Regions from separate parts of the Paenibacillus sp. sgz302115 genome, predicted to be linked through region 1. Evidence: riboswitches for the same ligand, from Rfam matches in the RefSeq annotation. Region 1 holds a riboswitch; each other region holds the start of a gene.
The links. A riboswitch is a leader RNA that binds a small molecule or an ion and turns the genes downstream of it on or off. The one in region 1 is predicted to bind cyclic di-GMP.
Positions count from the first base shown of each region.

Region 2: another riboswitch for cyclic di-GMP. It lies ahead of AC0LWN_RS21650 (anti-repressor SinI family protein); the one in region 1 lies ahead of AC0LWN_RS12335 (flagellar assembly protein A).
Region 3: another riboswitch for cyclic di-GMP. It lies ahead of AC0LWN_RS19695 (thiamine pyrophosphate-binding protein); the one in region 1 lies ahead of AC0LWN_RS12335 (flagellar assembly protein A).
Region 4: another riboswitch for cyclic di-GMP. It lies ahead of AC0LWN_RS29715 (choice-of-anchor A family protein); the one in region 1 lies ahead of AC0LWN_RS12335 (flagellar assembly protein A).

Region 1 is NZ_JBVYOK010000005.1:80,550-89,085, reverse strand. It holds gene AC0LWN_RS12355 (LysR family transcriptional regulator) at 1-414, opposite strand, end outside; gene AC0LWN_RS12350 (DMT family transporter) at 510-1,400, shown strand; gene AC0LWN_RS12345 (flavin reductase family protein) at 1,415-2,011, shown strand; gene AC0LWN_RS12340 (MBL fold metallo-hydrolase) at 2,027-2,806, opposite strand; gene AC0LWN_RS12335 (flagellar assembly protein A) at 2,844-4,733, opposite strand; cyclic di-GMP riboswitch class I at 4,821-4,914, opposite strand; gene AC0LWN_RS12330 (FUSC family protein) at 5,168-6,268, opposite strand; gene AC0LWN_RS12325 (ABC transporter ATP-binding protein) at 6,588-7,712, shown strand; gene AC0LWN_RS12320 (ABC transporter permease) at 7,702-8,508, shown strand; gene AC0LWN_RS12315 (ABC transporter permease) at 8,505-8,536, shown strand, end outside.
Region 2 is NZ_JBVYOK010000013.1:20,858-29,393, reverse strand. It holds gene odhB (2-oxoglutarate dehydrogenase complex dihydrolipoyllysine-residue succinyltransferase) at 1-337, opposite strand, end outside; gene AC0LWN_RS21655 (2-oxoglutarate dehydrogenase E1 component) at 393-3,260, opposite strand; cyclic di-GMP riboswitch class I at 3,647-3,731, shown strand; gene AC0LWN_RS21650 (anti-repressor SinI family protein) at 3,760-3,927, shown strand; gene AC0LWN_RS21645 (helix-turn-helix domain-containing protein) at 4,046-4,378, opposite strand; gene AC0LWN_RS21640 (TasA family protein) at 4,544-5,134, opposite strand; gene AC0LWN_RS21635 (TasA family protein) at 5,172-5,768, opposite strand; gene sipW (signal peptidase I SipW) at 5,861-6,457, opposite strand; gene AC0LWN_RS21625 (hypothetical protein) at 6,460-7,716, opposite strand.
Region 3 is NZ_JBVYOK010000011.1:3,695-12,230, reverse strand. It holds gene AC0LWN_RS19710 (3-oxoacyl-[acyl-carrier-protein] synthase III C-terminal domain-containing protein) at 1-291, opposite strand, end outside; gene AC0LWN_RS19705 (hypothetical protein) at 371-721, opposite strand; gene AC0LWN_RS19700 (carboxymuconolactone decarboxylase family protein) at 912-1,280, opposite strand; gene AC0LWN_RS19695 (thiamine pyrophosphate-binding protein) at 1,322-2,965, opposite strand; cyclic di-GMP riboswitch class I at 3,083-3,178, opposite strand; gene AC0LWN_RS19690 (methyl-accepting chemotaxis protein) at 3,671-4,921, opposite strand; gene AC0LWN_RS19685 (helix-turn-helix transcriptional regulator) at 5,023-6,000, opposite strand; gene AC0LWN_RS19680 (SDR family NAD(P)-dependent oxidoreductase) at 6,128-6,973, shown strand; gene serA (phosphoglycerate dehydrogenase) at 7,093-8,536, opposite strand, start outside.
Region 4 is NZ_JBVYOK010000029.1:56,630-62,603, forward strand. It holds gene AC0LWN_RS29675 (MTH1187 family thiamine-binding protein) at 1-94, shown strand, start outside; tRNA gene AC0LWN_RS29680 (tRNA-Thr) at 224-295, shown strand; gene AC0LWN_RS29685 (nucleoside deaminase) at 408-869, opposite strand; gene AC0LWN_RS29690 (hypothetical protein) at 1,062-1,277, shown strand; gene AC0LWN_RS29695 (hypothetical protein) at 1,267-1,593, shown strand; gene AC0LWN_RS29700 (RidA family protein) at 1,583-1,987, shown strand; gene AC0LWN_RS29705 (ASCH domain-containing protein) at 2,031-2,450, shown strand; gene AC0LWN_RS29710 (YhjD family protein) at 2,798-3,175, opposite strand; cyclic di-GMP riboswitch class I at 3,981-4,070, shown strand; partial or broken gene AC0LWN_RS29715 (choice-of-anchor A family protein) at 4,152-5,974, shown strand, end outside.

The sequences.
Region 1 (8,536 bases):
TGCCAGCCACTCCTTCACCTCGGCGACCGTGCCTTCGGACAGACTGATTTCGATCTCGGGGTATCTGGCGCTGATTGAGCGGATTATTCTCGGGATCAGTTGGGCAGCCGCGACCGGAAAAGCCCCGATACGGATCACTCCCTTCTCCAGTCCTTTTTCGGCAGCGATTTCCTGCTCCACCTTGTCATATCCGATGATAATTTCCCGGAAAATAATGAGGATACGCTTGCCGATATCGGTAAGCATAAGGCCGCTGCGACGGTCGCGTAGCAGCAGCTTCACCGCCAGCTCGTCTTCGAGCGCAGAAATGGCCCTGCTAACCGCAGGCTGGGTCATATTCATGTCCTGCCCGGCTTTGGTGAAGCTTCCGGTTTCAGCAATTTTGACAAACAGACGAATTTGGTTGTTATTCATATCGAATTCGGTATGCCCCTCATGAGTATTATGCATTTCAATTATGATTATATTTACTGTATCATTGGTATGAAAATAGAACAAGAGGTGAATCAATGCAGCAGCAGAAGAAAACCATAGCTTTGCTTATCTTCCTGGTCATAGTCTGGGGCATCAATTGGCCTCTCTCCAAAATCGCCTTAAATTACGCCCCGCCCTTGCTGTTTGCCGGCATCCGCACGGTTATCGCCGGTGTGATTCTCATCGCCGCCGCGTTTCCGAAGCGGAAGGAGCTGCATTTCAGCAAGCTGTGGCCGGTTTATTTGATTTCGGCTTTTCTCAGTATTGTCTTCTATTATGGCTTCCAGACCATCGGCCTGCAGTATGTACCTTCCGGCCTGTTCTCGGCCATTGTCTTCCTGCAGCCCGTGCTGCTGGGCATCTTTGCCTGGATGTGGCTGGGCGAGAGCATGTACGGGCTGAAATTGGCGGGTCTATTGCTCGGCTTTCTCGGGGTGGCTTCGCTCAGTATCGGCGGCTTTACCGGCAGCATCTCGGTTCCGGGTATTCTGCTGGCTCTGGCGAGCGCGCTAAGCTGGGCTCTGGCGACTGTCTATACGAAACGCAATGCCGCACGGGTTGATATGCTGTGGATGACAGCGATGCAGATTACGATAGGCGGCATCATTCTGCTGGCAGCCGGATCAGCCACCGAGAACTGGTCGGCGATTACCTGGAACATGGCTTTTATTGTGAACACGTTATTCATCTCGGTTTTTGTCATTGCCCTGGGCTGGATGGTATACTTCAATCTAATCAAGGAGGGAGAAGCGGGGAAGGTTGGCTCGTTCACTTTTCTGATTCCGCTGATTTCTATCGGTTCAAGTGTGGTCCTGCTGCATGAGCGGATTACCTTGAATCTGATCATCGGCATGGTGCTGATCGTGAGCAGCATTATTCTGGTTAATGTAAGGATAAGCCGAAGGGTGAAACGTGTACCCAATTAAAATGGAGGTGCTTTATGTATATCCGCACTGCTGAACAAACCGCGCACGACAATTACAAGCTGCTGATCGGCAGCATTATCCCAAGACCGATTGCCTTTGTTACTTCAATAGATGAGCAGGGGGTCGTGAATGCTGCGCCATTCAGTTTTTTTAATATTGTGAACGATGAGCCGCCGATGATTATGTTCTCTTGTGTGCGGAAGTCTAGTGGAGAGATGAAACACACGGCAAGCAATATTCTTGGCAATGGGGAGTTTGTGGTGCATATCGTGGATGAGGACAATATCGCCGCCATCAACCACACCTCCATTAACGCGCCGGAAGGCATCAGCGAGCTTAAGCTGGCCGGGTTAACACCGGTTCCGGGGCAAATGGTCAAGGTTCCGCGTGTTGCAGAGTGCAAAATCGCGATGGAATGCCGCCTCACGCGGCATGTGGAGCTGGGACACTGCGATATGATTATCGGTGAAGTGCTGGGCTTCTACGTGGAGGATGAACTGATTCATAACGGGCGGATTGATGCAGCGAAGCTGAAGCCGGTCAGCCGTCTCGCTGGAGCAACCTATGCGGCCATCGGCCGGACGTTCGACATGGATAGACCGCAGTATTAGAGAGCCTGCACGAACTCAGAACTGTATGCTGAATCCATTAAATGTATGGAGGCCGGTACCGAAACGGACCAGATCATTGTCCCGCAGCAACCGCACCGCCCGCTTCACTTCCGTTAAAATCTCCGGGTCAAGGCCAAGGGTGTTGTGTGAACCATAGATTGTGCGGACACCCTCAATTTCTGCTATTCGTTCCAGTGAATGAACCAAATCCACCGGACTGGTCGAAGGGTAAAAAGCATAGATCGGGGTCTCGTCATACAGCAGATCGCCTGTAAACAAAAATCCATGAGTCTCATCAAAAAAAGCAACATGACCCGGAGAATGGCCCGGCGTATGATATACGGTCAAGGTTCTTCCGCCCAGATCAATCCTGTCTCCATCGTGCAATAATCCTGCAGGCTCTCCCTGAAAAGGCTTGTAGGTCTCCGGATCGAAGCCGTCTGGCGTCGGCTGGGTAATATCTCTGCTGATGTCCCGGCGGATTTGCTCGATGGACAGGCCCTTGATGCCGTGCATCAGCCAATCGAGATCCCCCTCATGAACAAAAATCCGCTCAAATTCCCCGTGACTCCCAATATGGTCCGTATGTACATGTGTTGTAAGAACCTCAACTGGCAGACGGGTCAAGGTGTCGGTGATGGTTCTGATATTGCCGATTCCGAGTCCGGTGTCGATCAGCGCTGCCTTCTCCTGCCCCAGCAGCAGAAAGGAATGCACCTTCTCCCAATGCCCGTATTCACTAATTGCGAAGGTGGCTTCATCAATTTGCTGAACGGTAAACCATGAATTATTCATTATAAATACCTCCACACATATTGAAAAAGCGGCCTTGTCAATCAGCGGCAGGGGAAGCTGTGTCGGCCTGATTTCTCTGCTGCAGGCTTTCTGCTGTGAACTCAAGCCCCTCCTCCGGTGCAGTAATCGCTGCAGAATATTCGCCAACGGTTACTGAGGTGTTGCAGATTCTGCGGACTGTAATTTTCCCGCCTGCCAGCAGCGCGGATGCAGAAGCCGAATCCTGGCCAACTCTCTGTGCGGTGATATCTCCTGTTGCTTCCACGGTAGAGTACTCGCAGGCCGAATCTTGCCGCTCGAAATAAATATTGCCGGAGGAGAACAGCTTGCTCTTCGTAATGCCTTCCTCGTGAATATGCAGATTGCCGCCGGATTTGATGATGCTGCCATGAGACCCGGCAATATCAATACGAACGTTCTCTTCCTGCAAAAAGGCGATTCCGTCATAGAAATCCATGAGCAGCTTCTCGAAGGAACTCAGCACGTTATCCGTAAAGAATCTGGTAAATCGGCCGGGATGCAGGAAAATATCCAGCATGCGCTTAAGCGGTTCGGTATCCTGCGGATAGGCAGGGCTCATCCCGGCAAGCAGCTCTTGCAGATTACTGATCATAGCTGGAAGGTGGTTGTATTTATTCTCCAGCAGGAGCAAGACGACCAGTCCGTATTTCACGGTTCGCTGCACCGACTCGACGGTCTCCGCCAGCATCCGGGCAGCTTCTCTAAGCCCGCCGACCTCTTGCATGAGCAGCTTGGAGAAGCTGCACAGGCGGTTGTGGATTACACCGAACGCCCCTGCATACAGCCCGCTGTCCACAACCTTCCCCCGGACCAAAATGCTGCCCGTCGCAGTGATTGTAGAACCAATAACATTACCATATATGTAGACGTTTCCCAACGCTTCAATCACTGTATGTTGTTCTATGTCTCTGAGCACAACCACATCACCGGGGAACATAATTGTGCCGGCCGCAGGCTCGCCATCCTCAGGGATAATATGAGCTTCGGGAAAATCAATGGTTTTGACGAAGCTTCCGCTTCCCGTTATGCGCGGTCTGCCATTACGTTGGGCAGTAATCTCACCGCTTGGCTGCAGCGATGCATATGCTCCGGCTATAAGTGTAATGTCCTGCGGCGGCGGTGGCGGCAGCACATATCCGAACACGTCAAAGCCAGGCAACCCCTCCTGCGGAGGCAGTTTCCGGGCGAACACCTCACCTTCCCGGATAGCGGGTGATCCTTGGTGTCCGGTTTCTTTTGCCGTCTGCTCTCCCCGGTTGAATTCATTCGCCAGGTTCTCCGGGAACAGCAGCTCGAGACTGGCATCCGTGCCGGGAACGGGAGCTTTGCCTTCGGCAATGCATACAGGAAGATATGTAGGGTTATTCAGCTCTTCGTAAAGTGCCGGAATGTTAAGATTGCCTATGAGGGGGCTTTTCTCAAAGCCGGCTATAATCTGTTCTATTGAAAGTGTGGACAGCACCACATCACGGTTCAGTTCGGCCCGCACAGTAACATTGGCTGAGGCAGGGGTGTTGACCAGGTTCCAGGCGTACTTTTCAGCACGGTAAAGTGTAAAGTATACTTTGAGCTTGTCATCGGATACGGTAATCTGGTATTGCGGCTTCTCGCAAATATCCCAGCTTATTTGATCGCAGGCGGTGACTTGAGTTGGAGCTGTTATTGTCTGCTGGTTTATCTTCAAGATTACAGGATGGAGAGCGGAGATTACAGCCGGCTTGCCGCCAGGCAGAGGTGAGGTGATAAAAATTTCGTTGTTCTGGATGATGATGACACCGTTCTTATCTCTGTCTGTCCCGGTAAATGCCTGAGCATCCACAGAGTAAAGTTTCAGGAGATCGGGCCTCCCAAGCAGCATGGAAGCAAAGAACTCATACCGTGACCGTTCCATAATATGCTGCGCCATTCGTGTAACCTCGCTTTTCGTATAATCAATGTCATCTGTACAGAAAAGAACATCATGGAGCCGTGAAGCCGACCTGATGGTGTCTCTATTGGCAGCCTGGCGACCATAAATGCAGTGTTGATGCATTCTTAAGCCCATAGCTTTGCGTCCTGTCCTTTCGGGCAGTTTGCTTTTAGGAATAGATCAATGATATACACTCAACATGAGGCAAACTAAATCGACTGTTATCGACAAAAGTGGTCAATACTGGTATTGAGTTCAAAAATAACTTCTTCAAACAACATTAATTCTAGTACTAAAGTAGCTATTTTTCAACTGAAATAATAGAATCCGGACATAAATTATGAAAAATGCAGATAATTGTTGATTTATTGACATAAATTAGGAGGGTGGAGGAAGCTGGGGGGAAAAGAAAAAAAGGACGCTCCCTAAGCTTACAGCTTGTGGGAGAGTCCCTTTTGTGTGAAACGCACGGCTTGTGCGGCTTCAGACTTGGCTTTCACCGGTGCGGCCGACATCACCAGATAGTCAGCCTGCTCAATTTCTTCCAGCACCCGGTTCAGGTGGGAGAAGACCGCACCCAGATCGCGCAGGGTGGTCAGGGAGCATTGCCCCTGCAGTTCGGAGAAACAGGAGAGCTGAAGATCGCGGGCCTTGTGCAGCGCTTCGGGAAGTGAACGCTGGCATTCGGCATCCGACAAGGTCTTGGAGCCATAGAGGGCGATGCAGTCTGCGGTGGCTGTTACGACCGCAGCCATCCAATCGGCTGCGGCATAATGCGAAGGCAGCAGCGTGATGTCTGTGCGGATTTCTTTTACATAGGAATGAATTTTCTTGAGATGCCTGGTTGCCTGTGATAGTCCGCGCAGCTCGCTGCGGCACTGATAATGGGTAATAGTAAAATGAAGCTCCTTCTGCTGCTGTTCACTCTTGCCCAGCAGTGTTGCGGAGCGTCCCAGCGCGTCTGAAGCCTGAGCTGATTCCCTTCCGCCATCCGCCTGGCCGCTCAAGGCATCTGCCAGCAGCAGGCTTGCTTCCAGTGCCAAGCTTTTTACCTTGACGAACCCCTTGGGCGGAACGATAATCATATTGATGATCAGAGCAATTGCTACTCCAATCAGCGTTTCGGCTACACGCCACTCGATATAATGACCATTATAGAAGGTAAGTGCCAGAACAGAAGTTACGCCGACCTGGGAGATGGCCTGAATATTGATCCGGCACGCTGTGGCAACCCCGATCCCGATCAGCAGCATCAGCAGAATGGAGAGTGCGCTAACATGGAAGAAGCGGCCCACAATCATGCTGACGATTCCGCCGAGCACAACGCCGGTCATGCGGTAAACGCCCTTTTCAAAGGAGGCCTTGACGCTCCCCTGCGTAATCAGAATCGCGGCCAGCGGGGCGAAATATAAGTAGCTGTCGTGATAGAGGGTATTTACGGTGAGCCAGGAAAGTGAGGCAGCCACTGTAACACGTATCACATATAAAGACAGGCCGAATTTCTCCAGGCGGTCCTGTAAGCCTTCGTTCATGGACGTCATCTTCTTTCGGAATATTAAGAAAATTTCGGAATTGTAAAGAAAAATGAAACTCTTTTTCAGACGTTTTCATTATAGCACCGCAAAATAGGGCTGGAGAGCACTAATTTTTACGAACTTGTTAAGTTTACGCTACGGCTTTTTACAAAGTATGTTATCGCATATATGGGGCTAAACCTTTATGCTGTATAATATGAAAGAATGTCGAAGCAAGGAAGGAATTGTCACTTGCACGCGCTGGACATGTTCATCATTCGGATGATCTCCCGCAAGGAGCGGATAAAATAGATCAAACTACATATGACAAGGGAGGTTGTTAGCTATAGCTACCCCGGAAGGCACTATTATTTCATTTGATAAGGTTATTAAGCAATATGATGACGAAGAGCCCGTATTAAAGGGAGTCAGCTTCGAAATTGAACGCGGTAAATTCTATACGCTGCTTGGCCCTTCGGGCTGCGGGAAGACGACTATTCTGCGGCTGATCGCCGGTTTTGCCGAGCCGACTGAAGGCTCTATTATGATGAACGGCCAGCTTATCAACCACATTCCCGCCAACGAACGGCAGGTCAATACGGTTTTTCAGGACTATGCCTTGTTTCCGCACCTGAACGTATTCGAGAATGTGGCCTTTGGACTGCGTATCAAGAAGATGAAGAAGGATGTAATCGCGCAAAAGGTGCAGGAGGCGCTGCGCTTCGTCAACCTGACCGGCTATGATCAACGCGCCATCACCGAAATGTCTGGCGGACAAAGACAACGTGTGGCGATTGCCCGTGCCATCGTCAACGAGCCGCAGGTGCTGCTGCTGGACGAGCCTCTGTCGGCGCTTGATCTGAAGCTGCGGACGGAAATGCAGTATATCCTGCGGGAAATGCAGCAGCGGCTGGGCATTACCTTCATCTTCGTAACCCATGACCAGGAAGAGGCGCTCGCGATGTCGGACTGGATCTTTGTCATGAACGGCGGACTGATCGAGCAGAGCGGCACGCCCAATGATATTTATGATGAGCCGATTAACCGCTTCGTGGCCGACTTCATCGGGGAGTCGAACATTGTGCCGGGCGTAATGATTGAGGATTATCTGGTGGAATTTAATGGACACCGCTTTGAATGTGTGGATGCCGGGCTTAGGCCAAATGAAGCGGTAGAAATCGTTATTCGCCCTGAGGACCTGGAGATTACCGGACTTGAGCAGGGCAAGCTGCGTGTGCGTGTGGACTCCCAACTGTTCCGTGGCGTGCATTACGAGATCAGCTGCTACGATGAATCCGGCCATGAATGGCTGGTGCATTCCACGCGCAAGGCGGAGGTTGGCGGCGAGATCGGGCTTTATTTTGATCCGGAAGCGATTCATGTTATGCGTTTCGGTGAGACGGAGGAAGAGTTCGACAAACGTCTGGAAGCTTACGGCGAGGTGGAGAGCCATGAAGAATAAGGGCCGGTCGTATTATCTCATCCCTTATTACTTATGGATTGCGCTGTTCGTCATAGCCCCGGTGCTGCTCGTTATCTATTACTCCCTGTTTGACCTGGATGGGCATTTAACACTGGATAATTACGTGAATTTCTTTACGCCGGTGTATATGAGAATGATGCTTAATTCCTTCTGGTATGCGTTCCTGATCACTCTGTTCTCGCTCCTCGTGGCTTATCCGGCGGCCTATCTGCTGACCCGGACGAAGCATAAGCAGCTGTGGCTGCTGCTGATTATTTTGCCAACGTGGATTAATCTGCTGCTGAAGACGTATGCCTTCATCGGCATCTTCGGCACCTTCGGGCCGGTCAACAATTTCTTCGATCTGCTCGGCATCGGGGAACAGCAAATCCTCTTTACGGGATTCAGCTTTGTGTTTGTATCGGTGTATATTTTTATTCCGTTTATGATTCTGCCGATCTTCAGCGCCCTGGAGGAGCTGAATTTATCGCTGGTGGATGCGGCGCGCGATTTGGGCGCTTCCGGGTGGACGACGTTCCGGCGGGTGATTTTTCCGCTGACGATTTCGGGGGTGCGCTCCGGCTGTATGGCGGTGTTCATCCCGGCGCTGTCACTGTTTATGATCACACGCCTCATTGCCGGCAACCGTGTCATCACGCTGGGTACGGCGATTGAGCAACATTTTCTTGTGACGCAGGACTGGGGCATGGGCTCTACGGTTGCGGTCTTCCTGATCGTGATTATGGCGCTGTTCATGGTGCTGACGGGCGGCTCGAAGAGAGGGGTGCGCCAGTGAGGAATAAAAACGGGTTCGCGAATCTCTA
Region 2 (8,536 bases), on a different contig from region 1:
CGGGAGCTTCGGCAGCGGGCGCTGGCACCGCTGCTACCACCGCTGCGGCTTCCGGCTTGCCGCCGTCAGCCGCCTGCGGCGCAGCAGCGCTTGCCGTGCCGGCGCCGCTGCCGATGATGCCAATCGCTTCGCCGACGGCTACGTTCTCGCCGGCCTGGCGCAGGATGGAGGAGATGACGCCGTCCTCCTCCGCGCTGATCTCCAGATTGACCTTGTCGGTCTCCAGCTCTGCCAGCACATCCCCCTGGCCGACGGTGTCGCCCTCTTTCACCAGCCATTTGTAAATGGTTCCTTCGGAAATGGATTCGCCCAAATCGGGTACTTTAATTTCGGACACAGGCCGTTACCTCCCCAAACATATTAGTTAACGTTATCGTAACACCATCCTCTGTTTAAGAGGACGGTACAGCCGCTTGTACTTGCGTATTTAATTTCAGGGCTTCTGTAACTATACGCCGCTGCTCAAAAGCATGCACGTCAGCGTATCCGCTGGCCGGGCTGGAACGCTCCGGACGGCCGATATATTGCACGCCAGCCTTCTGCGGGGCGATGGCGCGCAGCCGGGGCTCCGCATAGCTCCAGCCGCCCATATTCTTCGGCTCCTCCTGTACCCAGACGATTTCCTCAAGCGACCGGAAGGTGCTGAGGTAAGCAGCCAGCTCGCGTTCCGGGAACGGGTAGAGCTGCTCCAGGCGGAGGATATGCAGCCAGGACCAATCCTGATCTTTGGCGGCCTCAAGCTCGGTCTGCAGGTCAAGCGTCACCTTGCCGCTGCAGACAACCAGCCGTTTCACCTCGCCGGGATTAGCTCCGAGCAGCGGCTCCGGCAGTACAGGCTGGAAGTCGCCCGAGGCCAGCGCGGCGCCCGGGGAGGTGCTGCGCGGGTTGCGGATCAGACTCTTGGGCGCCATGATCACCAGCGGGCGGGCATCCACGCTGCCGCAAAGGGCCGCTTGGCGGCGCAGCAGATGGAAATACTGTGCGGCAGAGCTCAGGTTCGCCACAGTCCAGTTCTCCTCTGCGGAGAGCTGCAAATACCGTTCCAGCCTAGCGCTGGAATGCTCCGGTCCCTGTCCTTCGTAGCCGTGCGGCAGCAGGATGGTCAGATTGCTGCGCTGTGTCCATTTGGCACGTCCAGCAGAGATGAACTGGTCGATAATCACTTGCGCGGCGTTGGCGAAATCGCCGTACTGCGCTTCCCAGAGCACGAAGGTTTCCGGGGCGAACACGTTGTAGCCGTACTCGTACCCCAGCACCGATGCTTCCGACAGCGGGCTGTTGTACACGCCGAAGGAGGCCTTGGCGTCGCTGAGTTGATGCAGCGGAGAGAACAGGGCGCCCGTGTCACTGTCATGCAGAACCAGATGGCGATGGGCGAAGGTGCCGCGCTGGGAATCCTGGCCGCTCAGACGAATCGGTGTGCCGTCTGTCAGGATACTGGCGAAGGCCAGGGCTTCCGCCAGCGCCCAGTCTACCCGTTCCCCGTCATTCAGCGCATCCTTGCGGCGCTGCAGAATCCGTTCCAGCTTCGGATAGACCTTGAAGCCGTCCGGCACTGTCAGCAGCTCGCGGTTTATCTGCTGCAGACTGCTAAGCGCAACCGCTGTGGTTTGCGGCTGCGGGGTATCCGTCAACAGTTGCACAGAGGTTTTAGCCTCTCCGCTCTTGTGCTTGCCTTCCTTCATCTGGTCAAAGGCTTGCTGCAGCACGTTCTCTGCCGCGCTGTTCATTTGCTTCACTTCGTCTTCCGTGACGATCTTCTCCCGCTGCAGGCGCTCTGCATATATACGATAGACCGTAGGATGGTTGCGCACTTTGCTGTATACAAGCGGCTGCGTCGTTTCCGGATCATCCATCTCATTATGGCCATGACGGCGGTAGCCGATCAAGTCAATCAGGAAATCCTTCTTGAACTGGTTGCGGTAAGCGCAGGCCAGCCGGACAGCCGCAATGCAGGCCTCGGGATCATCCGCGTTGACATGGACAACCGGAATTTCGTAGCCTTTGGCAAGGTCGCTGGCATAATGGGTGGACCGGGAATCCTCGCTTTCGGTCGTAAAACCAATCCGGTTATTGACGATAATATGCACCGTGCCGCCGTTGGTGTATCCACTCAGCTTGCCGATATTCAGCGTCTCAGCAACAATGCCTTCACCCGGGAAAGCAGCATCGCCGTGCATCAGCACAGCAATAGCCTTGTTAGTATTAAGCTTTGGCAATCCCGCCGTATTCCGGTCCTCCTGGGCCGCGCGAGTGAAGCCTTCAACGACAGGGTTGACGAATTCCAGGTGGCTCGGGTTGTTAGCCAGCGTGATCCGGGTACGTACCGTCTCCCCTTCACGGACAGCCCGGTCAGCGCCCAGATGGTATTTGACATCTCCGGTCCAGCCATAGTTGATCCCCATGGAGCCTTCGGACGGGAACAGCTCCTTGTTCGGAGAATGGTGGAATTCCGAGAAAATAATTTCATAAGGCTTGCCCAGAATATGCGCCAGCACATTCAGCCGTCCACGGTGGGCCATGCCCATCAGGATATGCTCTGCGCCATCATGTGCGGCAGCGCGGACAATCTCATCAAGCATCGGCACCAGGGCGTCATTGCCTTCCAGGCTGAAGCGCTTCTGGCCGACAAAGGTTTTGTGCAGGAAGGTTTCGAACTGCTCCACTTGAATCAGACGGTTCAGCAGCTCCTTGCGCTCACCGCTCGTCAAGGGTGCGGGCGAGCTGGTGGACTCTGCCTGGCTGTTCAGCCAGCGCAGCTCCTGCTCTTCGTGTACATGCCCGAATTCGTAGGCTATGGTCCGGGTATAGGCCTGGCGCATCCGGTGAACGGCATCCCAGGCGGTCTTGACTTCATCCGGTGCGTTCTCCCAGATCAGTGATGCGGGCAGCGCGGTCAGGTCTTCGCGGGTGAGGTCATAGGTTTCGTATTCCAGCCATTTCGCCATGGGGTTGTTCCCCCGGACAAGCGGGTCAATATTAGCGGCCATATGGCCATATATACGGATATTGGCAATCAGCTTGGAAGCTCTTACGGCTTTTCTAAGCCACTCCGTATCTCCCGAAAGCGCAGGCTTCGGAGCCGGCAAAACATCTGGGGTGAGCGGAGGAGGTCCGTACACCGTAAAAAGCTCGCGGTAATGATGCTCTACTGAAGCGGGGTCCTTAACAAACTGTTCATATTTTTCCTGAATGTAGCCCAGATTGGGTCCGTGATATTTACTCCAAATGGTTTCGTTATAGGGCTCTTTGACTGCCATGAATGCATCCTCCCAACGGATGAACCCCACGTGCGGCACTAGGCGTCAGCGCCCGGTGGAGCTGCAATGTTTGCGGTTTCATTTCTCATCTTATTGTGCTACTTTCGAGGCGTGTAATCAATTCATACTTTCGTGCAATCCGTTCGCAAAACGGCATGATTCAGCCCATGAATGATGAATAACGGATATCGTTTACTATGATGCAATTCATGGTCAGTCTCACAAGCTTTATTACCCGGACAAAGCCTTGCAAAAAAAGCTAATCTTTTGCACGACTTAGCAAAAAAAAATCCGAAAATCGACACACTTCTTCTGTGAGATTCTGTATAATGTTATTGCGGGTAACGGTTACATTAGTTTCTAGCCAGATCCTTTCATGTAAAGGGTCCAGTAAAGGGTAAACCTGCTGAAAGGCAGGGGCACAAAGTCTCGGGTCTAATGTAGAAATACTACGACGGCCGGACTGCCTGGGGACGCAAATATTCTAGGAGGAGATATCTTGGAAAAGTCCAACCAGGGGAATAACGGAGAACTGCAGACAGTTGATCTGGATTTAGAATGGGTGCATTTGCTGATGTCGGCCAGGAAGGCGGGCATCGGGGCGGAGGAGATCCGCCGGTTTTTCAGTGAGAAAGCATTGGGCGAGAAGGCATTGCAGGTCATGTAGGGCGTTTTCGATGCAGGGATATATACGGAAAAGGGCACAGCGGAATCCGCTGTGTCCTTTTCTGCAAATATGAGAAAGTATAAGTATCACACTATACTGTATCCTTATATTTCTCGAACTATTGATCCTTCTGCTCCAGCCGCCATTTTTGATAATCCAGAAACTCTTTGAATTCCCGTTTGCTTATGCCTGAGGCCATAGCTTCCTGAACGAGCCGGAACCATTCGCCGTCCAGGGGCGGCTCTTCCGTATCTGCGGGCTCGCCATAGAGGAGAGTATGGATGGAAACCTGAAGCGCATCGGCGATTTTTTCAATGAATTGAATTGAGGGGTTGGATTGAATATTTCTTTCAACATTGCTTAAGTATGATTTCGCCACATCAGCCTTGTCAGCCAGCTCGGATAAGGACAAGCCTTTTTCCAGACGGAGTTGATGGATGCGGCTACCCATATTATCCGGCACGATTAAACGCCCCTCCGCATTTTTTGTTAACAGTATAACAAATTTTCGCATAACGGACAAAAATCAATGCTTCAGCAAAGCGGTGAGCAGGAAGAAAAACGGCATACCCCGCCCGGATGAGGGAGGATACGCCGTTTTTGCGCGGGATGAGGCTTATTTCAATTCACCGGGGCCTTGTTTGGCGTTGAATGTCCAGGTGAGGGACAATTTATCCCCCTGGAACACGTTCTGATCCTGACCGTTGTCGACAAATACGAAGGCTACCTTGAACACCTTGGATTGTCCGGCACTGATGCCGCCAGGGATTGCGCCTGTGCTGATCAAATCATAGTTTGACGTATTTTTCAAATCCTTGAGCGAAATCTCTCCGAGAACATAATTGGTAATATCGCCGCTGACATAGGTGTCTTTCAGGAGCTTCACTTTAAAATGATCCCCGAGATCCTGCGCACCGTTATTCGTTCCTGCATCGGTTACTGTGTATGCACTGGCGAGCTTCAGCTCTTTGATATCCAGTGTTCCGCTGTTCTGCAGTGTGAAGTTGCGCACCGCAATATCGCCTGGCTTGAGGTTGCTGAGATTAACGATCTCCGTTGGAATGGTATTCAGGTCCAGCGTGCCGGCAGCAAAGGTTGCTGTACTCTGCGCAGTGTCGCTGAAGTAAGCGAAGGTGCCTCCCCCGATCAAAGACAATCCCAAAGCTGCCGACGCAATACCGAAGCCCAATGTTTTTTTAATACCCATAATGTAAACCCTCCTCGATTATTTTATTTGTGTGTGCTTATTTAAACTCGCCGGCCCCTTGGCTGGCTTCGAAGTTCCAGGTGAGCTTCAGCTTGTCGCCCTGGTAGTAGTTCTGCGGCTGGAAGGTTTCCTTGAAGGCGAATTGCACAGTCAGCTTATCCTCGGTGCCTGCTTTAATTCCTGATTTCTCGCCGCCCAGGATAGTGCCGAGTATCTTTCTGGCGACTAGATCGGGGGTTTCGCTCTCCAGATCGGCGAGTGAGATCACCAGGATTTCCGGCTGTCTTTTGTCGTTGTTATTCAGGAAGGTAACGATAATATCATCCTTGAGATTGTGGTTTCCGTTGTTGTTGTTCGTATCCGTCACTACGGAGGTGGTCTTCAGCAATACCTTGGGAATATCCAGCGAGCCGTCATTTTTCAGCTTGAAATCTCTGGTGATCAAATCTCCCGGCTTCAGATTGCTGAGATCGACGATGACAGCGGGATCAGAAGTCAAACTTAGTGTTCCGTTGTTAAAAGAAGCAGAACTTGTTGCAGTGTCGCTAAAGTAAGCGAAGGTTCCCCCGCCGACCAGGGTCAGGCCAAGCGCTGCCGAGACAACGCCGAGGCCCAGTGTTTTTTTGATGTTCATTTGTTCATCCCTCTCTCAAAGTTCTTTTTTGTAATAGGCAGAAATCGTTATCTATTGTGCTCCGCGTTTCGTAAACGGGAGAGGACAACCTGTCATTGCAGCGCTTTGGGCAAAGTCTCTGAACCTGCGGAACCTGCGGACCCGGTGTTTTTCTTTTCCAGTGCGGCAACAGCCTTCCAGGAGGTGAAAAGCGCGTAGAGGAGCAGCAGCAATCCCGGTATGATCATCAGCATCACGCTGCCTGCCTTGGAAACCGCGAAGTTAATTGCATATCCCACGTAAGGAACGGTTACTCCGGTGTATTGCCCGACGACATTGGTCGAGCTGACGGTTGCTGAATCCGCCGCGTCGTTATTATCGCCTTTGGTAGTATAAGTAGCTTCGCCTGTGGCGCTGTTAACAGTGGCATCCACAATGCGGTGGGTGATCAGGAGGTTCTCCTGATTAATGAACGTAATGACGTCTCCCTTCTGGAAACGGGCCGTATCGCCGCCCGGCTTGATGGCTACAATGGAACCGGTATGAATGCCTGGCTCCATGGAGCCGGAGAGGACGGTCTTGATCTGATAGCCGAAGAAGGCTGGCTCGCCGCCGGAGGCTTTGGAGATCACGACGGCAACCACCAGGAGCAGAAAGATCAGAAACATCAGCGTGGATAATGTGGTGCTGAGTATTTTTTTGATAGACATTTTTATTCGCCGCCTTTACTGGATTCGGGATCTGGGGTAGGCGCAGGAGTAGCTGTAGGAGTAGGAGTAGGAGTAGTTGTAGGGGCATCCTGTACCGTATGGTCATCTTTAATAACAGCTTGATCTTGATCGGAAGTTGCTGTCGGTGTCGGTGAGGCTTCTGGAGCACTATTCCCGGGAGTTGCTGTCGGGATCGGTTCATGGCCCGGCGTCTCAGCGGAAGGCTTGCCGTCTCCCTGGTCTGGTGAAGCGGCCTTTTCTGTAGGAAGCGGCTCCTCCTTGTCTCCGTCCTTCGCTGGTTGCTTGTCTTCAGGAGCTCCCACAGCTTTGTCTCCGCCATCCTTCGCGCCTTCTTCCTTCTGCTTGAGCGCTTCGGCGGCTTCTTCCTGCTTTTTCTTTTCCAGTTCGAGACGTTTCTTTTCTTCGGCCAGGGCCTTTTCCTGCAGCTTAGCTTTTGCGTCCGCGATTTGTGTCAGATGATTCTGCAAACTGCCCACTGCGGAGGACAGGCTGCTTTTGGTGGCGGTCAGATCCGTATTCAGCTGCTCATAAGTGGCCTGCAGCACGGTAGATACATCGGAGTCCGCATCATATGCCTTGGCTATGAAGGAAATAATCGGCTCTTCAGCGGGAAACCCGAAGCTTTCCTGGCGCAGCAGCATCCGGTCGGGATTGCCCTCCGGCAGTGTACTGCCGATTTGGCGAATGGAGCTGAGATATTTCACGATTCCGTTCAAAGCACCGGTCAGTGATTCGGACAAAATCCCGCTGTGACCGGCGCTTAGCTGAAGCTGCTCGAAAGCCTGTGCGTCACGGATTTCCAGACAGTTCGGTTCGAGATTAACCATGTAACCGCCAAGCTGGTTCAGGATTGCCGCTGCGCTGCTTACTTCCTGCAGAATCTGCTGCCAGACTCCGCTATTCAAGCTGAGTTGATTGTCTAATAGGGTCATTTCGGAATTTGCGGCGGAAATCTGTTCGTTAATGCGGGCTGCAGCCTGATCAAGCTCATCCGCTGACATCTCATTGGTGCCTGATGGAGCACTGTAATCTCCGGCGGTGCTGTAGCTGTGAAGAGAAGCTTTAAGTTCGATGATTTTCTGGATATGCCCGGCGAATGCTGACAGCAGCTGCTCGATCTGATCCGGGAATACGGAGCACAGCTCAATGGTGCTATCCTGCTGCTGGGTTGTTGTGTACTCTCCGTAGGTACTGCCGACCTGGCCGGAGGTATAGAGCAGAAGAACGGATGCAGCCATACCGGATTGCAGCATGCGCAGACCGATTTTACTATGTTTTCTTTTACGCCGTTTGGCGGATCTGGGGTACAGAGGCGGGCCCCCCTCTCATGACTTTCTTTTGTGGTTCGTTATTATCGTTCTTAATTAAGAACGATATCGTAAGCAAATCATACACTGGCTGCCGGGTAAAAAGAAAATGTTGATTTCGTCTGAATGTTCGCAATAAAGCACAAAAATGGCTATTTAGCGGCTATTATCTGGCGATATCGCTGATTTTCGCAAAATGTTCTTTATAAAGAACATTAGGTGTGGTTGGCGCTATATAGGTGGATGTATTGTAACGTGGAGCAGTGGGGGGAGAGGAGGTGAAGTGTATGAGGCTTATGGTATAACGGCAAAGAAGGCGAACGAAGGCGGGTGAATAACGGCAGAAATGCCGTTAAATTAGATGTGAGCGGCTGAGGGCGGTGGAACAACGGCAGAAATGCCGTTAAATAGGGCGATAATGGCCGAGAGGCGGTGAATAACGGCAGAAATGCCGTTAAATCGGTTGCGGGCGGCCGAGGGCGTGGAAATAACGGCAGAAATGCCGTTAAATCGGGCGTGAGCGGCTGAGGGCGGTGAAACAACGGTAGAAATGCCGTTAAATGGGGCGTGAGCGGCTGAGGGCGTGGAAATAACGGCAGAAATGCCGTTAAATGGGGCGTGAGCGGCCGAGGGCGTGGGAATAACGGCAGAAATGCCGCTATTTCCGCCGTAAGCGGCCACAGGCCAACCAGCAACGGCAGAAATGCCGTTGCCGACACAAACGAGGCCGCCCCATACGCAAATGGGGCGG
Region 3 (8,536 bases), on a different contig from region 1:
CAATGAATTCGTAGGAAAAATATATTCAGGAGTTTGGCTCGCATAAGCGATAAGGTCAATATCAGCCCCGGTCAGTCCCGTCTTATCCAGCACATTGCTTGCGGCCTCAAAAGCCATTGTCAGAGAGTTTTCATCCTTGCTGTCAATGCTGTAGCGGCTTTCACGGCCCAGAGTAGCCAGAAGACCACGGATATCAATACCCTTTTCATCAAAATGTTGTATGAAAAAGTCATTGCCAATCTTTTTGCTTGGATGATAGATATCAATGTCCTTAATTCGAATTCCGGCCATATTAATCCTCCTCAAAGTTTTGTGAGAATAAACTTCCTGATACTTCTCTTCGAACAAAACTTGCTTCGGAAATATTTAATTAAGCAGAAACAGTTGAAATGATCTCCAGGTTTTCAAGTCCTGCCTTGCGGCCCAGACGGGCAAGCTGCATTTTGAGGATCGGGTTATTTTCCAGAGTAAGGCTCACTTTATCAAATCCGTCAGCCTTGAACATTACGAAGCAGCTTTCCAGCAAAGGCACAACATCAGGAGCGGTTACATTCAGCTTTCTGCAGTCAATGTCAAGTGCATATTCAGCAGGTGTAATTGGATTGATGGTTTGCTGATAAGCCTGGATTGACTTAAGGCCATCGTCGTTTGAGAAAGTACCTTCCAGTTCAATTTTAATGACCTTTTTAACAGAATCGGTGTTCAAAATAAATTTTCCCATTTGCTGATCTCTCCTAAGTAATTAAATTGTGTGAAGCATAAGTATTAAAATTCAAAAAAACTTATATTTATATGTCGAAAATCGACATTAAAACCTTTGTTTTGGGATATTTTCCCTTTAAATATAACCATAATTTTAACTATAATGCAAGAATAAAGTCGAATATTGTATAATTTTGTCGCAAAAGAACTTATTTGATTTCCTCCAGCGTGTCGAGCAGCACATTAAAGGCCGAAATGACTCTTGGAGCGCCGATAACCGGCACCAGATGCAGCAGAATGCCCTTAATCTGCTCCACGGTCATTCCCACACGGAGCGCCATCACGTAATGGACTCCCAACTGCTCGTACTGTCCCATCGTAATCAGCGAGGATATGACGGCGATTTCCTTCCAATCAGAACCGATAGCAGTACGCTGGAAAATATCGCCGTAGGCATTGCCCATAATAAACTCAGCCAATTCGGGAAAATGCTCTTTAACCGGAGCCAGCGCCTTGGCGCCATAATCGCCGGACAGATTGGAGAAATGCTCAAAACCACTGTTGATATTGTTCTTCACGAAAGACGCCCCCTATAGTGTGATGGTGCAGATGGTTCTTCTTAGTTGAGATTCAAGGTACGGTGGGCCGTAGGAGGCACTTCGTCACGGTCGGTCAACAGCTCAATGACAGCGACACGGTTCGATGCAACTGCTTCATTCAGCGCTGAAGTAAACTGTTCTGCAGTTTCGCATCTATAGCCCGTAGCGCCCAGCGATTCGGCGAATTTTACCGCATCCACTGGAACCTCAAAGAGGGTGCCGTCAATCCGGCCTGTAGTTTTTTGCATACCCTTCAATGCCATGTCGAGCTGCATATTGTTCACCACGATAAAGATGACCGGAATATTCTTGCACACGGCGGTGTTGATTTCTGTTCCGAGCATCATAAAGCAGCCATCGCCGGTAATGCAGACAATGGTTTCCTCAGGAGAGGCCACCTTAGCGCCTATAGACATGCCAATTGAATTGCCCATGCAGGCAAAGTAGGCGTCAAAGACAAAGCTGCCAGGTTTCTTCACGTTGTACCATTTCACGGCATTGAAGCCATGGCTGCCGTCATCAACAAAGAGGGTGTTATTATAAGGGAGCTGTTCGCTCAGTGTGCTCATTACCGAAGCGAGAGAAAGCTTGGACAATACAGGCAGCTCTTCTGTATAACGCGGGGATGTCTCCGGTTCACGTGCCGGAATGCTGCTGGTATCGATATTCTGCAGGTAGAACGCCAGATTATCACGCAAATCGCCGCTGACAGAGATGGTAGGAGAGTTTAATATTTTCCCGACAAACGTAGGGTCGACATCAAATTGAATCAAGGTTTGCGGATGGTTCTCCGCCTTGAGATTGCAGATTGTCATATCGCTCAGCCGCGAACCGAGCACGATGAACAAATCGCTGCGGTTCAATAAATCTTCGCCATGCTTGCAGCCGCCGACACCGATTGGACCGTGATACAGCGGATGATCCCAGGCAATAGCGCCTTTGCCCCCTGGAGAAGTCACAACAGGAATATTGAACGTCTCTGCGAGCTGAACCAGCTCTTTATGCGCTCCGGAGCGGTTGACGCCTTTGCCGGCAATGATGAGGGGATGGCTGGATTGATTGATAGCCGTGATTACCCGCTCGAAATTACTGTGGCTGATCAGACTTTCCCGTTCAGGGATCACAATCCGGCACTCTTCAAGGAGTTCTGTCTGCACATCAAAAGGGATGCACAGGTGGACAGGACCACGTTTACCGCTTAAAGCCGTCGAAATGGCATGATTAAATATGGTGCTGAAATGATCTCCGCGTTCAACCAGCTTGCTGAAAAGAGTTGCGGGTCTGAACATATCCGCCAGATCGGCAAGATAGTTCGAAGAATCCTGGCACTGGGGAATCCCCAGCTCTTTGATGGATTGATGGCCGGTAATGAACAGCACAGGAAGGTTGTTCGCCTTGGCATGCGCTGCAGCGGTAAGCAGATTGGTTCCGCCTGGACCGGAGGTGCCGAAGGCCACTCCAAGGCCGCCGGTTTTTAGAGCATAACCTGCGGCTTCGAACCCGGAACTGGATTCATGTCTTCCGGGAATAAACTCAATGCCATGATCAACCATCTTCAGAACTACAGGACAAATAGACTTGCCGATTATGCCAAAAGAATGTGTTACACCGAGGTTTCGTAGTGCCTGAGCCATATAATCTGCGACTGTTTTCAGAAAATCCACCCCACCCAATGTTATTATTTATTTAGCTTAAATAGAAAACCTGCACTCAGAAGGAGCACAGGCAGCTGCTAAATAACCAGGTTGAACGAGAGAAACATAATACAGACGTTCCGGTTCTTGAGCAACCTGGCTGTCATGGTCCCGGGAAAGCATGAGACTGTAGATCCATGGCTTTGCGTCATTCCCTTTCGGAGAATTTTGCCAATATATTTTTATTAATGAAATAAAGCATAATTTTACTTTACAATATATTCCTAGCGCTGCTTTTGTCAATATATTTGATCAAATAAGCTCGAAATTTGACGAATATAACGATTAACGACATTTATTGATTTGCATGTCAAGTGAATATTAATGCAGGAAATAAAATAATAAAGTCCCAGGTGAAAAAGTCCTAAAATGCAAACGGGATTTGAAATGCCGGACCATGGTGCTATTGATAGTTATTACGGAGGATGGCCGGAACTGTGGGAGTGCTTAGACTTCCAGTTGCCAATCATAATCGTACAAGCATTCCTTGCGGCATTATCGTCCTTTGGATTCATTTTTCAAGCTCAGCTTATACAGATATAAATGCAAATTGAAAATATCATTTTATACTGCGAAAATTCAGTGTTTGGTGAATATTACATCAAGAAAATTGTAAACACAAAAAAACTGCCGCATGAGCATTTTTTGCTCAAGCGGCAGCATTGCAGGGGATGCCTAAAATTTGAAAATATGGATTGTTTTTTGCAACTGGAATACAGCTTGGGTCATCTTTTCTGTCTCTTCGGCAACGGACTTGAGGGCATTGATCTGTTCGTTCATAGATGCGGAGACCTCTTCGGTGCCTGCGGCTGTCTGCTCGGTAATTGCGGAGATATTTTCGATGGCCCCGGAAATTCTGAGCGCACTCTCCAGCATAAGGTCGCTTTCAGCAGAGAATGAAGCGATTTGCTCGGTTATGTATTGAACGCTTTGCACAATTTGAGCGAAAATATTAGCCGTTTCAATGATCATTTCATTCTGTACCTGAACGACTTCCTCGTTGATGGCAATATGCTCAATCGCCTGCTTGATGTCGCTCTCAATGCTGCGCACCAGACTGAACACCTCTTTGGTTGAGGAGGTGGATTCCTCGGCAAGCTTACGGACCTCCTGGGCCACCACAGCGAATCCCCGGCCATGTTCGCCTGCACGGGCGGCTTCAATGGAAGCGTTGAGCGACAGCAGGTTCGTCTGCTCGGCGATTTCCGTTATCGTCTTGGTGATCATCGTGATGCCGCGGGCATTTTGTGAGAGTGCTTCAATCGTGTCGGCTACCTTTTGGGTGGCTTGTATATTTTTACGCATGCCTTCCGCTTGCGTATCTACCGACTGACGGCCTTTTTCAACCAATTCCAGCGTATGTACGGAGCGTCTGTTCATTTCCTTGGTGGAGCTTGTGTAATTGGATACTTTCGTTTCTATATCCTTGATCGACTCTGTCATATCTGCGATATCTACAGAGATTTCATTAGCGCCAAGAGCCAGCTCATTGGAGGAGGAGGCAACCTGGGCCATCACAAGCTTCAGGTTCTGGTTCTTGTCTTCAATGCCACGGCTCGCATCCATGACTTGGCGGGTGATTTGCGACGCTTCAGTAAGAATCTTCTTCAGCTTGTCGATCATGGTATTGAAGGAACGGCTAATGTCGCCCATGGAACCGTTTTCGTCAGCGCGGCTGGTAAAATCCCCTTTGGCTATGGTATGAGTTACGTTGGAGATGTCTTCGAACGAAGATGTAAGCGTTCTCTCAACAACGCGTGCGAGAGGATAGGTTAAGGCTGCCAGTACCGCTACTAAAATAACGCCGATAATGATTTTGCCCATCACAATGAGTGTGATCAGAACAGGAACAGCGAATAAAGCGGCGATCAGGTAACATCCGGCAATAATTCTTTGTTTTAAAGGAAGCTTGTTCATCCATGCCATCATAAAAGTTCCCCCTAAATAAAATTGTTTACTGTAATATTATAGGCGGATCGTGGAGGTTTGGTCTATTGTAAGAACTGACATAAAACCTTTTTTTGAGCCTATTTATGTTTGTTTTTGTGTGTGAACTTCTTATATAACGTTACGGTTTCGGCAAGGGTGCAGGTTACCCGTTCGACAAGTTCTCCAGGAGCAACGGCAATGACATCCGGGCTTAGCGAAAGCACAATGCGGCAGGCGGATTCCAGAGTATTGAAATCGGCATCCACGGACAGCCATTCCGGCTGCGCTGCTGCGCTGCTGCTGGTAATTGACACATAGCGTTCCCGCTCCAGCTCCTCCATCGCTCTGCCGTTCACCAGCAGCTTTGCGGGGAAGCGGGGGAGAGCAGATTTGAACAAAGCCGTGGATTGCTCCCAATAAGCGGCAAGCTCAAAGCCTTCCGGGCGCGTAAATGTCTCATCTGTAATTTCGGCTGCTGCCAGTCTGGAGACCCGGAAGGTTCTGAATTCTCCATCGGTTCCGGCAACGACATACCATACTCCTCGTTTGGCTACCAGCCCCAGCGGCGAAATTAGCCGCTCCTTGCATTCTCCATCACGCATATAGCTGATCTTGACCTTGCGGTTCTCCCAGAGCGCCTCCTGCAGCAAAGAGAGGAACGGGTATGATTCACTTGAAGGATGCCAACCCGCGCCATCAATATGGATTCGCTGATTTAGAAAGGCAAGCGGGGAATCAGGAAGCTTGGAGGTGGCGGCCTCCAGCTTGCGGGCAGCGGAGGAGAAATCCTCCTGAATCCCAAGAGCGTTGAGGATTGCAGTATCAGCCGTCAGCAGCAATGATCCAATCTCTTGGGGTTTCATGCCGGTCAGGGAGGTCCTGTAGCCTTCGCTGAGCATCCAGCCGCCATCACGGCCCCTTTCAGCGAGCACGGGCACACCTGAAGCACTTAGCGCCTCCATGTCGCGGAGAATCGTCCGCTCTGACACCTCCAGAGTCTGCGCCAGTTCCTTGGAGGTGATTTTGCCGCGGCTTTGCAGCAGCAGGAGGATGGATAACAAACGGTCGGCTCTCATGATGAGCTCCTTTCTACGGTGAGTTTGAGTAAAATGAATATTTTTAGTTTAGCATAAATATATGTCAATTGGTGTCATATATAAAGCTTATGATGATTATGAAAGTCATAAGAGAGGAGCTGTACAAATGACGAACCTGAAGGGAAAAGTAGCGCTTGTTACCGGCGGGAGCAGAGGGGCAGGGAGGGGGATTGCCCTGGAATTGGCAAAGGCGGGGGCCTACGTCTACATTACAGGCAGAACTGCACACTCTGAACAGCCGGGTCAGCGCAAAGAAACAATCTATGAAGTGCTGCGCGAGATTACGGGCATGGGTGGAGCAGGTTCCGCGATACGCTGTGACCACACAATTGACAGCGATACGGAGGCTGCGATCGGGCAGATTGCGGCAGAGCAGGGCAGACTTGATATTCTGGTCAACAACGTATGGGGAGGCAATCAGCTTCCTATAGAAAGCAAACCTCTGTGGGAGCTGCCGCCAGAGCATTGGGACAATATGTTCACAGCCGGAGTGCGGGCGCAGCTTATGACGAATTATTATGCGCTCCCATTGATGCGGGGCGGCGGAGAATCCGGTAAACTGATTATCCATACTACTTTTTGGGACCAGTATAAATATATTGACAACCTGTATTATGATTTGGCTAAAAATGCGCTCGTGCGTCTGGCCGGCCGTTTGTCCATTGAACTGGTGGGGGAGGGTATAGCTGTGATTCCGCTGTCCCCCGGCTGGATGCGGACAGAGCTGGTGCTGGAGAGCATGAATACGGACGAAGCGCACTGGCAGGAGGTGGCGGAGCTGCAATCAAGTGAATCCACAGCTTATATTGGGCGGGCTGTAACCCGCCTGGCCGCTGATCCTGAAATCATGTCCATGACAGGCATACCACAGCAGGTGGGTAAGCTCGCTGAGAAATATGGCTTCACCGATGTAGACGGGAGAATAGTTCCTGTATTCCGGATTCCGGAATAATTGCGTTGCCCTATCAGGCAGCAAATTGGCAACAAAAAATCGCTCTTTGGAAATGGCTGGCTTGCGCCGCCATTCCAAGAGCGATTTTTTTAGAAATAATGGTTAAGTTCTGCTATATCTTAGAGCAGAATAATTTCTTCGGCTGTGTTGATTTCCGGCAATCCGGCCAGCTTCACAAGCACTTCTTTAGGAACTGCCTTATCAACGGTCAAAAGCATAATGGCTGCACCGCCGACAATTTTGCGTCCCACCTGCATGGAGGCGATGTTGACGTCGTTTTGGCCGAGCAGGGTGCCGACATGCCCGATGATCCCTGGCTTGTCGTTATGCGAAATCAAGACTTGATGGCCTTCTGGAGCAATATCGACCGGGAACTTGTTTACTTGTACGATCCGTTCCCCGTAGCCTTGCAGCAATGTGCCTGCAACCAGGAATTCTTGTTCGTGATCTGTTTTTGTTGTGACAGTAATCAGGTTGGTGAAGCCCTTGGTCTTGGAAGCCTTTGTCACGACAACATTCACGTCACGGGTTTTGGCCAGATGCATCGAATTGACGATGTTCACATCACTGCCGAAGTGGCGTGTGAGCACGCCTTTTACAACATAGCGGGTCAGCGGCTGGGTATCCACATCCGACAGATCGCCTGCATACTCTACATGGATTTCGCGGATAGCGCCATCTGTAAGCTGGGTTACGAAGTTGCCGAGCTTCTCGCCGAGAGTGAAGTACGGCTGAAGCTTGTTCATCACACTTGGAGCAACCGGAGGGATGTTAACGGCATTGATGAACGGTTCGTTCCGTAGAATGTGCAGAACCTGCTCCGATACGTCGATGGCCACATTCTCCTGAGCTTCAATCGTGGAGGCGCCCAAATGTGGAGTGACGATGATTTTGGGATTGGAGAGGAACGGGTGATCCGCTTGTGGCGGTTCCTTCTCGAATACGTCAAAAGCCGCTCCGGCAACAATGCCGCTGTCGATGGCTTCAACCAGCGCCGCTTCATCAATGACACCGCCGCGGGCACAGTTGATGATGCGCATGCCTTTTTTCATAACTTCAAACTGCGGGCGGGAAATCATGTTGCGTGTTTCCGGGGTCAGCGGAGTATGCACAGTGATGAAATCCGCGCCGCGTACAATGTCGTCTACGGAAGCCAGCTTCACTTCCAGCTTCTCTGCACGGTCTGCAGTAAGGAACGGATCATAGGCAAGAATGTCCATGCCGAAGGCTTTGGCCCGTTTAGCCACTTCGCTGCCGATCCGGCCCATACCTAGAACACCTAATGTTTTGCCGCGCAGTTCTACGCCGAGGAATGTTTTTCTATCCCACACACCGGAGATGGTTTTGGCATAGGCTTGTGGAATGTGACGGGCGAGCGCCATCATCATTGCAAAAGCATGCTCACAGGTTGTAATCGTATTTCCGTCAGGAGCGTTAATGACCACAACACCATGCTGTGTAGCTGCCTCCAGCTTGATATTGTCAACGCCTACTCCGGCACGGCCAATAACCTTCAGCTTGCTGCCTGCTGCAATAATCTTCTCTGTTACGGTTGTCTGGCTG
Region 4 (5,974 bases), on a different contig from region 1:
CTCTACTTCACTTAAGATAGATGACCGCCGCGACAAGGTCTCTACGAGCCGCAGCAAGCTGGAGTCGGTGGAGCGCAAGCTGCTGGAGCAATAGTTCCGGGAGACTAGACCGAAGGAAGAGCGGGCAGGCTGGGGTTAAAGGCAAGGACTATGAGAGAAAGGGTTGCGTTTTTCTCCAGACGCTGTATAATGTATTTTGTTTGACAGAAAAAGTATGCTTTAAGCTGGTGTAGCTCAGGGGTAGAGCAACGCACTCGTAATGCGTAGGCCGGGGGTTCAATTCCCTTCACCAGCATCCTTAAGAATTCAATCATGGCGCGGCTTCCGGGGTTTTGGGGGTCGTGCTTTTTTTGTGGGGAAAAAATATCCATGTTATTCTGAAATACTCGAATAACATGGAAGTGAATTCAATGGGAAAAGGTATATCCCTCGAATACTTTTAGCCCTTCGGCATTTAATACTTTTTCTATTACGACCGGCTTATGTGGACTTTTTTCGATAACTTCCTTACATGAAATCATTATATTACTGCCTGCAATTTCTGCCAGCTGATCATGTGACACACTATAGACTATTTTTCCTAAATTAGACCATACCATAGCTCCTGTACACATTACGCAAGGTTCACAGCTGGTATACAAAGTATATTCATTAAGATCAAAAATGTTGTTCTCAGAGCAAAAAGTGCGTATAAGTCCAATTTCAACATGATGTGTAGGATCACAATAACTATTTATTTTATTTTCTCCATACATTACAATTTCGTTATTTTTTACTAAGATTGCACCGAAGGGTTCATTTCCCTCTTCTCTAGCCTTAAAAGCCATTTTTATAGCTACTTCAATAAATTGTTCATCGTTATTTATCATAAATAGCACCTCCTGTATAACACTACTATAACATTTAGGCGGGTGGCATTTCGCATGGCAAAATCATGGTTAGACCTTTAAAGCACAGTTTACGGACTTTCGGGGAGATTTACATATTGTTCCATATCCAATATACTAAACAGTATTGAGTTCGGAAAGTGCCGACAACAATATGGATAGGGGCGTGAAGAAATGGTGTCGCAGCCAGGTATATTTTTTGGAGGATTTAGTGTATTTGCATTCTTAGTTTGGCTGGTATGCACTGGACTAGGGATCTATGCTTTTGTTCTATTTGTGAAGCTTGCACGCAGAGGGATTGTGGCTTTGGATCTATATAATCATGCCAAAAATCTTGAAATCCGCCAGCGGTATGAGTCCGTTAATAAGGATGGTAATGATGAGCACTAAGAAAAAATCCGTAATCCTATTCACAGCTTTACTGATCTTCATGGCGGCCTTTTTGCAGCCTGGACTTATCTACGCGGCGGTTGACGGAACTGTTATCGACAGTGGAACAAAAGATAGGCTGACAGAGCAATATGGGCTTGAAAAACCGGAGCCGTCAACTTCGCCCTCCCCGGGTGGAATTGATGCGGGAACAAGCGCCCCGGCTTTATTTTTTGTTGCAATGCATAGGATGATTGTTAATCCTTATCTTTATATGATTCCAGAGCTTATACACCATTGGATTCATTGGAATGGGGGAAGCCTACATGCAGAATGAACGGGTGAAATTTATAAATCCTGAAACCTTGCCGGTATCCTCCGGGTACACGAGTGTGGTGGAAGTCAGGAATGCACGGACGCTCTATATCTCCGGACAGATAGCCATGAACAAGGATGGCCAAGTTGTAGGGGCAGGGGATCTGGCGGCACAGACAAAGCAAGTATTTGAAAATATCAAAGGCGCCTTGGAGGCTGCGGAAGCCAGCTTTGATGATGTGGTGAAATTGACGTTTTTTGTGACCGACATTTCCAAAATGCAGGTTGTCCGGGATATTCGGGACCAGTACATCAATACCCTCAATCCGCCGGCCAGCTCAGCAGTTGAAGTCCGCAAGCTGATCAGGGATGATCTGTTGATTGAGATTGAGGCCATCGCCGCCGGGAGCTTATAGAGCTTTGGATTGCATTTTTTGTTAGGGTGAGGAGGCGGCGACAATGAGATGCTTGACGATCCGGCAGCCCTGGGCGACATTGGCCGCTCTTGGAGAAAAGCAATTCGAAACCCGTTCATGGAGAACATCTTATCGCGGTGAACTGGCTATTCATGCCGGGATGGGCATAGACAAGTCCGTGTGCAGACAAGAGCCGTATAAATCGGTATTGGCCCGGCACGGATTCACCGCTGACAATCTGCCCGCCGGAGCCATTATCGCCACATGCCGCCTTACCGAGTGCCATGAGGTGACTCCTGAGAATGCCGGGGAGGGTTGGCCGGGCGGCAATGAATATATTTTTGGCGATTATGCTGAAGGGCGGTTTGCCTGGAAGCTGGAAGGTGCAGATTTGCTTGCTGACCCCATACCTGCTAAAGGACGGCTGAGTTTCTGGGAGCACCCTGTCCCGGAGAGGGAGTAGTATTCTCTTTGGGGAGCTATCCAAGCTGTTTAGTGGTATGATTGGGTTAGCTCGCGGGTAATCTTAGTATATATGTTTTGAAGCGCAGTCTTGCGCCAGGAGCTAATCCGGATACACAGGAAAGGGCGTATGCATAAGGAATGGGAAGTCTTCTTATTGCGTGGCTTTGTATGCTTTGCTTGTTTTTTACGTTTAAGGACAAGGTGAGCCGAAAAATTCTATATCCTGTAGCGCTGATTGTTATTCTTGGCTCGCTGGGCTATTGGAAGGTATTAATGTGATTGTTATCCACTTATGGTCTTGCCGGCTTTTATGGCGGGGCCTTTTTTTGTGAGAAAATAAGGCATTTAGCTGCTTCGCATCCGGGAACTGGAGATATCCAGCTTCAGGTATTTGCGCATATGGATCGTGGCCTGAGTGGCAATGATATGGTCCAGCAGCAGCATCCGCTCATGATACCCCCGGCAGACAAATTTGACCTCCATACCGTCCTCCCGCCGTAGTTGTTCGTAGACCTTGACGCCCCGTGTTCTCATTTCAGCACGCACATCACGCAGATCAGCGGTTGCCGCATTCGCGGCTGTATTAAGAACCTCTATGTAGGGGGCGGGGGTGCGCAGCTCCTTGGACAGAATGGCAGCATCGCGCTCAAAAGCCGATATAATCAGCGGCAGCATAATATAAGATTTGACCAGCGTATTGTCTGTACTCTCCACCCTATGCATGGGATTCATCACCTCATAAAGAGAACGTATATTCGCATTGTAACCCGGCCTTCAAAAAATAATCAATAGTATTTTAAAACAAGTCGATAAATGTGATAAATTTCACAATAAAATCAGAAGAATTATTTTATATTAAAATTGAAATATTAAAGATTGAAGCTTGAAAAAATAAAGCACCTCAAAAGGAGAATTGTGATGATTCATGAAGGAAGTCTCCGCCGTGGTTTGGTATTCGGTTTGCTCCTGAGTATTCCGCTTTGGGTGTCCATGATTGGCTGGATGCAACTGTTATAAAATGCAAACCCGCTATATCCGCATTGCCTGGACACGATAGCGCATATAGCATACATAGATGTCGACAAGAAGAAACGGCTTCCGTTTCTCCAGAAAGATAAGGATAATTTATGGGGTAAAACATATAAATTTTTATCTTTTGAAAAACTGCTGCCGGTAACTTTCGGCGACAGTTTTTTTGCATTATAAGGATGGTTGGACTTCACGCAGCAATGTTCGACAAATAGTTCAAAAAGACTAAATTTTAATAATGAAAATTAGTGGTTTCGAATAACGAGAAGATTACATGAAGCAGAAGAAGCTACCGGATACGCCGTTGTTGAACACTGTTTCAGACTGGATCAAGCTGGTTAATCCTTATGCATGGCGGTTTGCAGCGGATTTTCTCATCCAAGCTTCCAAAAAAATAAAAAGGAATAGATTGACAATATGGAGGTGGAGCGGCTAAACTGACATTAGGTCGAAAGTAACAAATATCATAGACTATCTGAAATTTAAAAAAATCATACGATCATGTAAAACGCAAACCGTTCGAAAGAACGGGACGCAAAGTCAGGAATCTAAAGCCTGCTAGACAGGTTATGATTGTCCGGCCGCCGTGAAGCTAACCCTTCTTGGCGGTCTTTTTGTTGTTATAGTTTTTTCTTGAAATCATAGAGTAATTAATAGGAGGTGCATGCGATTGAAGAAAAAAATGCAAAAGACGGCAGCTCTGCTATTGGCAGGAATGCTGACAGTAGGCAGTGTGATTACTGGGGGATGGGAGGTTAAAGCAGCGGCCAGTATGCCCTATACTCCTACACCGGTTTTGGGGGTAGCCGGCAATTTTAATGCTTTTATCTTTGGGGATTTTACGCAGTCATACGATCAGATTCATGGAAGGCTCGCGGCCGCAGGGAATATTACTTTGCAGGGGTACGGTGTATCCAAGGATGCCCCGGGCGGAGACGTGCTTATCGCCGGCAAGAACATTACTTTTTCGAATGGGACTGTTCATGGAACAACTGTATACGGTGGTACTCTAACGGCTGATTCAAGCACTACACTTCAGGGGGGCTCGCGAAAAGATACACCGATTGATTTCGCAGCGGAGGAGCAGTTTTTGATCGGGCGTTCGAGCGAGCTGGCCGCATTGCCGCAGACACAGCCCTTTGTCAGGGATTATGGAAAAATAACCATCAATGCCCCAAAGCCCTACAATGTTATAAATATGACTGCAGCCGATTGGGCAGCGACCAATAATATGGTGTTCAATATAACGGGGAATGCAACGGTTGTTATCAATGTAAGCGGGACCTCAGTGAAAATCCCGAGCTTTCAAATTGATGGGAGCAATCCCAATAAGGTATTATTTAATTTTTATGAAGCCACTGATTTGAAAATTGGCAACACAACCATTAATGGCACTATATTAGCGCCACGGGCCGAAGTGTACTATGATTATGCGGAACTGCACGGCACACTCATTGCAAAATCGTTCAACGGACATGTGCAGATGCACCATTATCCGTACCAGGGAACGGAACCACCTTTAACGCCAACACCAACACCGAGTGCGACACCGACACCGACGCCAACACCAACGCCGACGCCAAAACCGACGCCGACGCCGACGCCGACACCGACGGCGACGCCAACACCAACGCCGACACCGACACCAACGCCGACACCGACGCCGACACCGACACCGACACCAACACCGACGCCGACGCCGACGGCGACGCCAAAACCGACGCCGACGCCAACGGAAACGCCAAAACCGACGCCGACGCCAACACCGACGTCAACACCAACGCCGACGCCAAAACCGACGGCGACGCCAAAACCAACGGAAACGCCAAAACCGACGGCAACGCCGAAACCGACGCCGACACCAAAACCAACGCCGACGCCAAAACCGACGCCGACGCCAAAACCAACGCCGACGCCAAAACCAACGCCGACGCCAAAACCGACGCCGACGCCAAAACCGACGGAAACGCCAAAACCGACGGAAACGCCAAAACCAACGGCAACGCCAAAACCGACGGCGACGCCAACGCCGACGCCGACACCAACGCCGACGCCGACACCAACGCCAACACCAACACCAACACCAAAACCGACGCCGACGCCGACGCCAACACCAACATCGACGCCGACACCACCGCCGACGCCAAAACCGACGCCGACGCCGAAACCGACACCGACGCCAAAACCGACGCCAACACCAACACCAACACCAACGCCGACGCCGACACCAACGCCAACGCCGACACCAACGCCAACGCCAACGCCGGAGCCGACGCCAACACCAACGCCGACGCCGACACCAACACCAACGCCGACACCAACGCCGGAGCCGACACCAACGCCGACGCCGACGCCAACGCCGACACCAACACCAACGCCGACACCAACGCCGGAGCCGACACCAACGCCGACGCCGACGCCAACGCCGACACCAACGCCAACACCAACACCAACACCAACGCCGACGCCGACACCAACACCAACGCAGACACC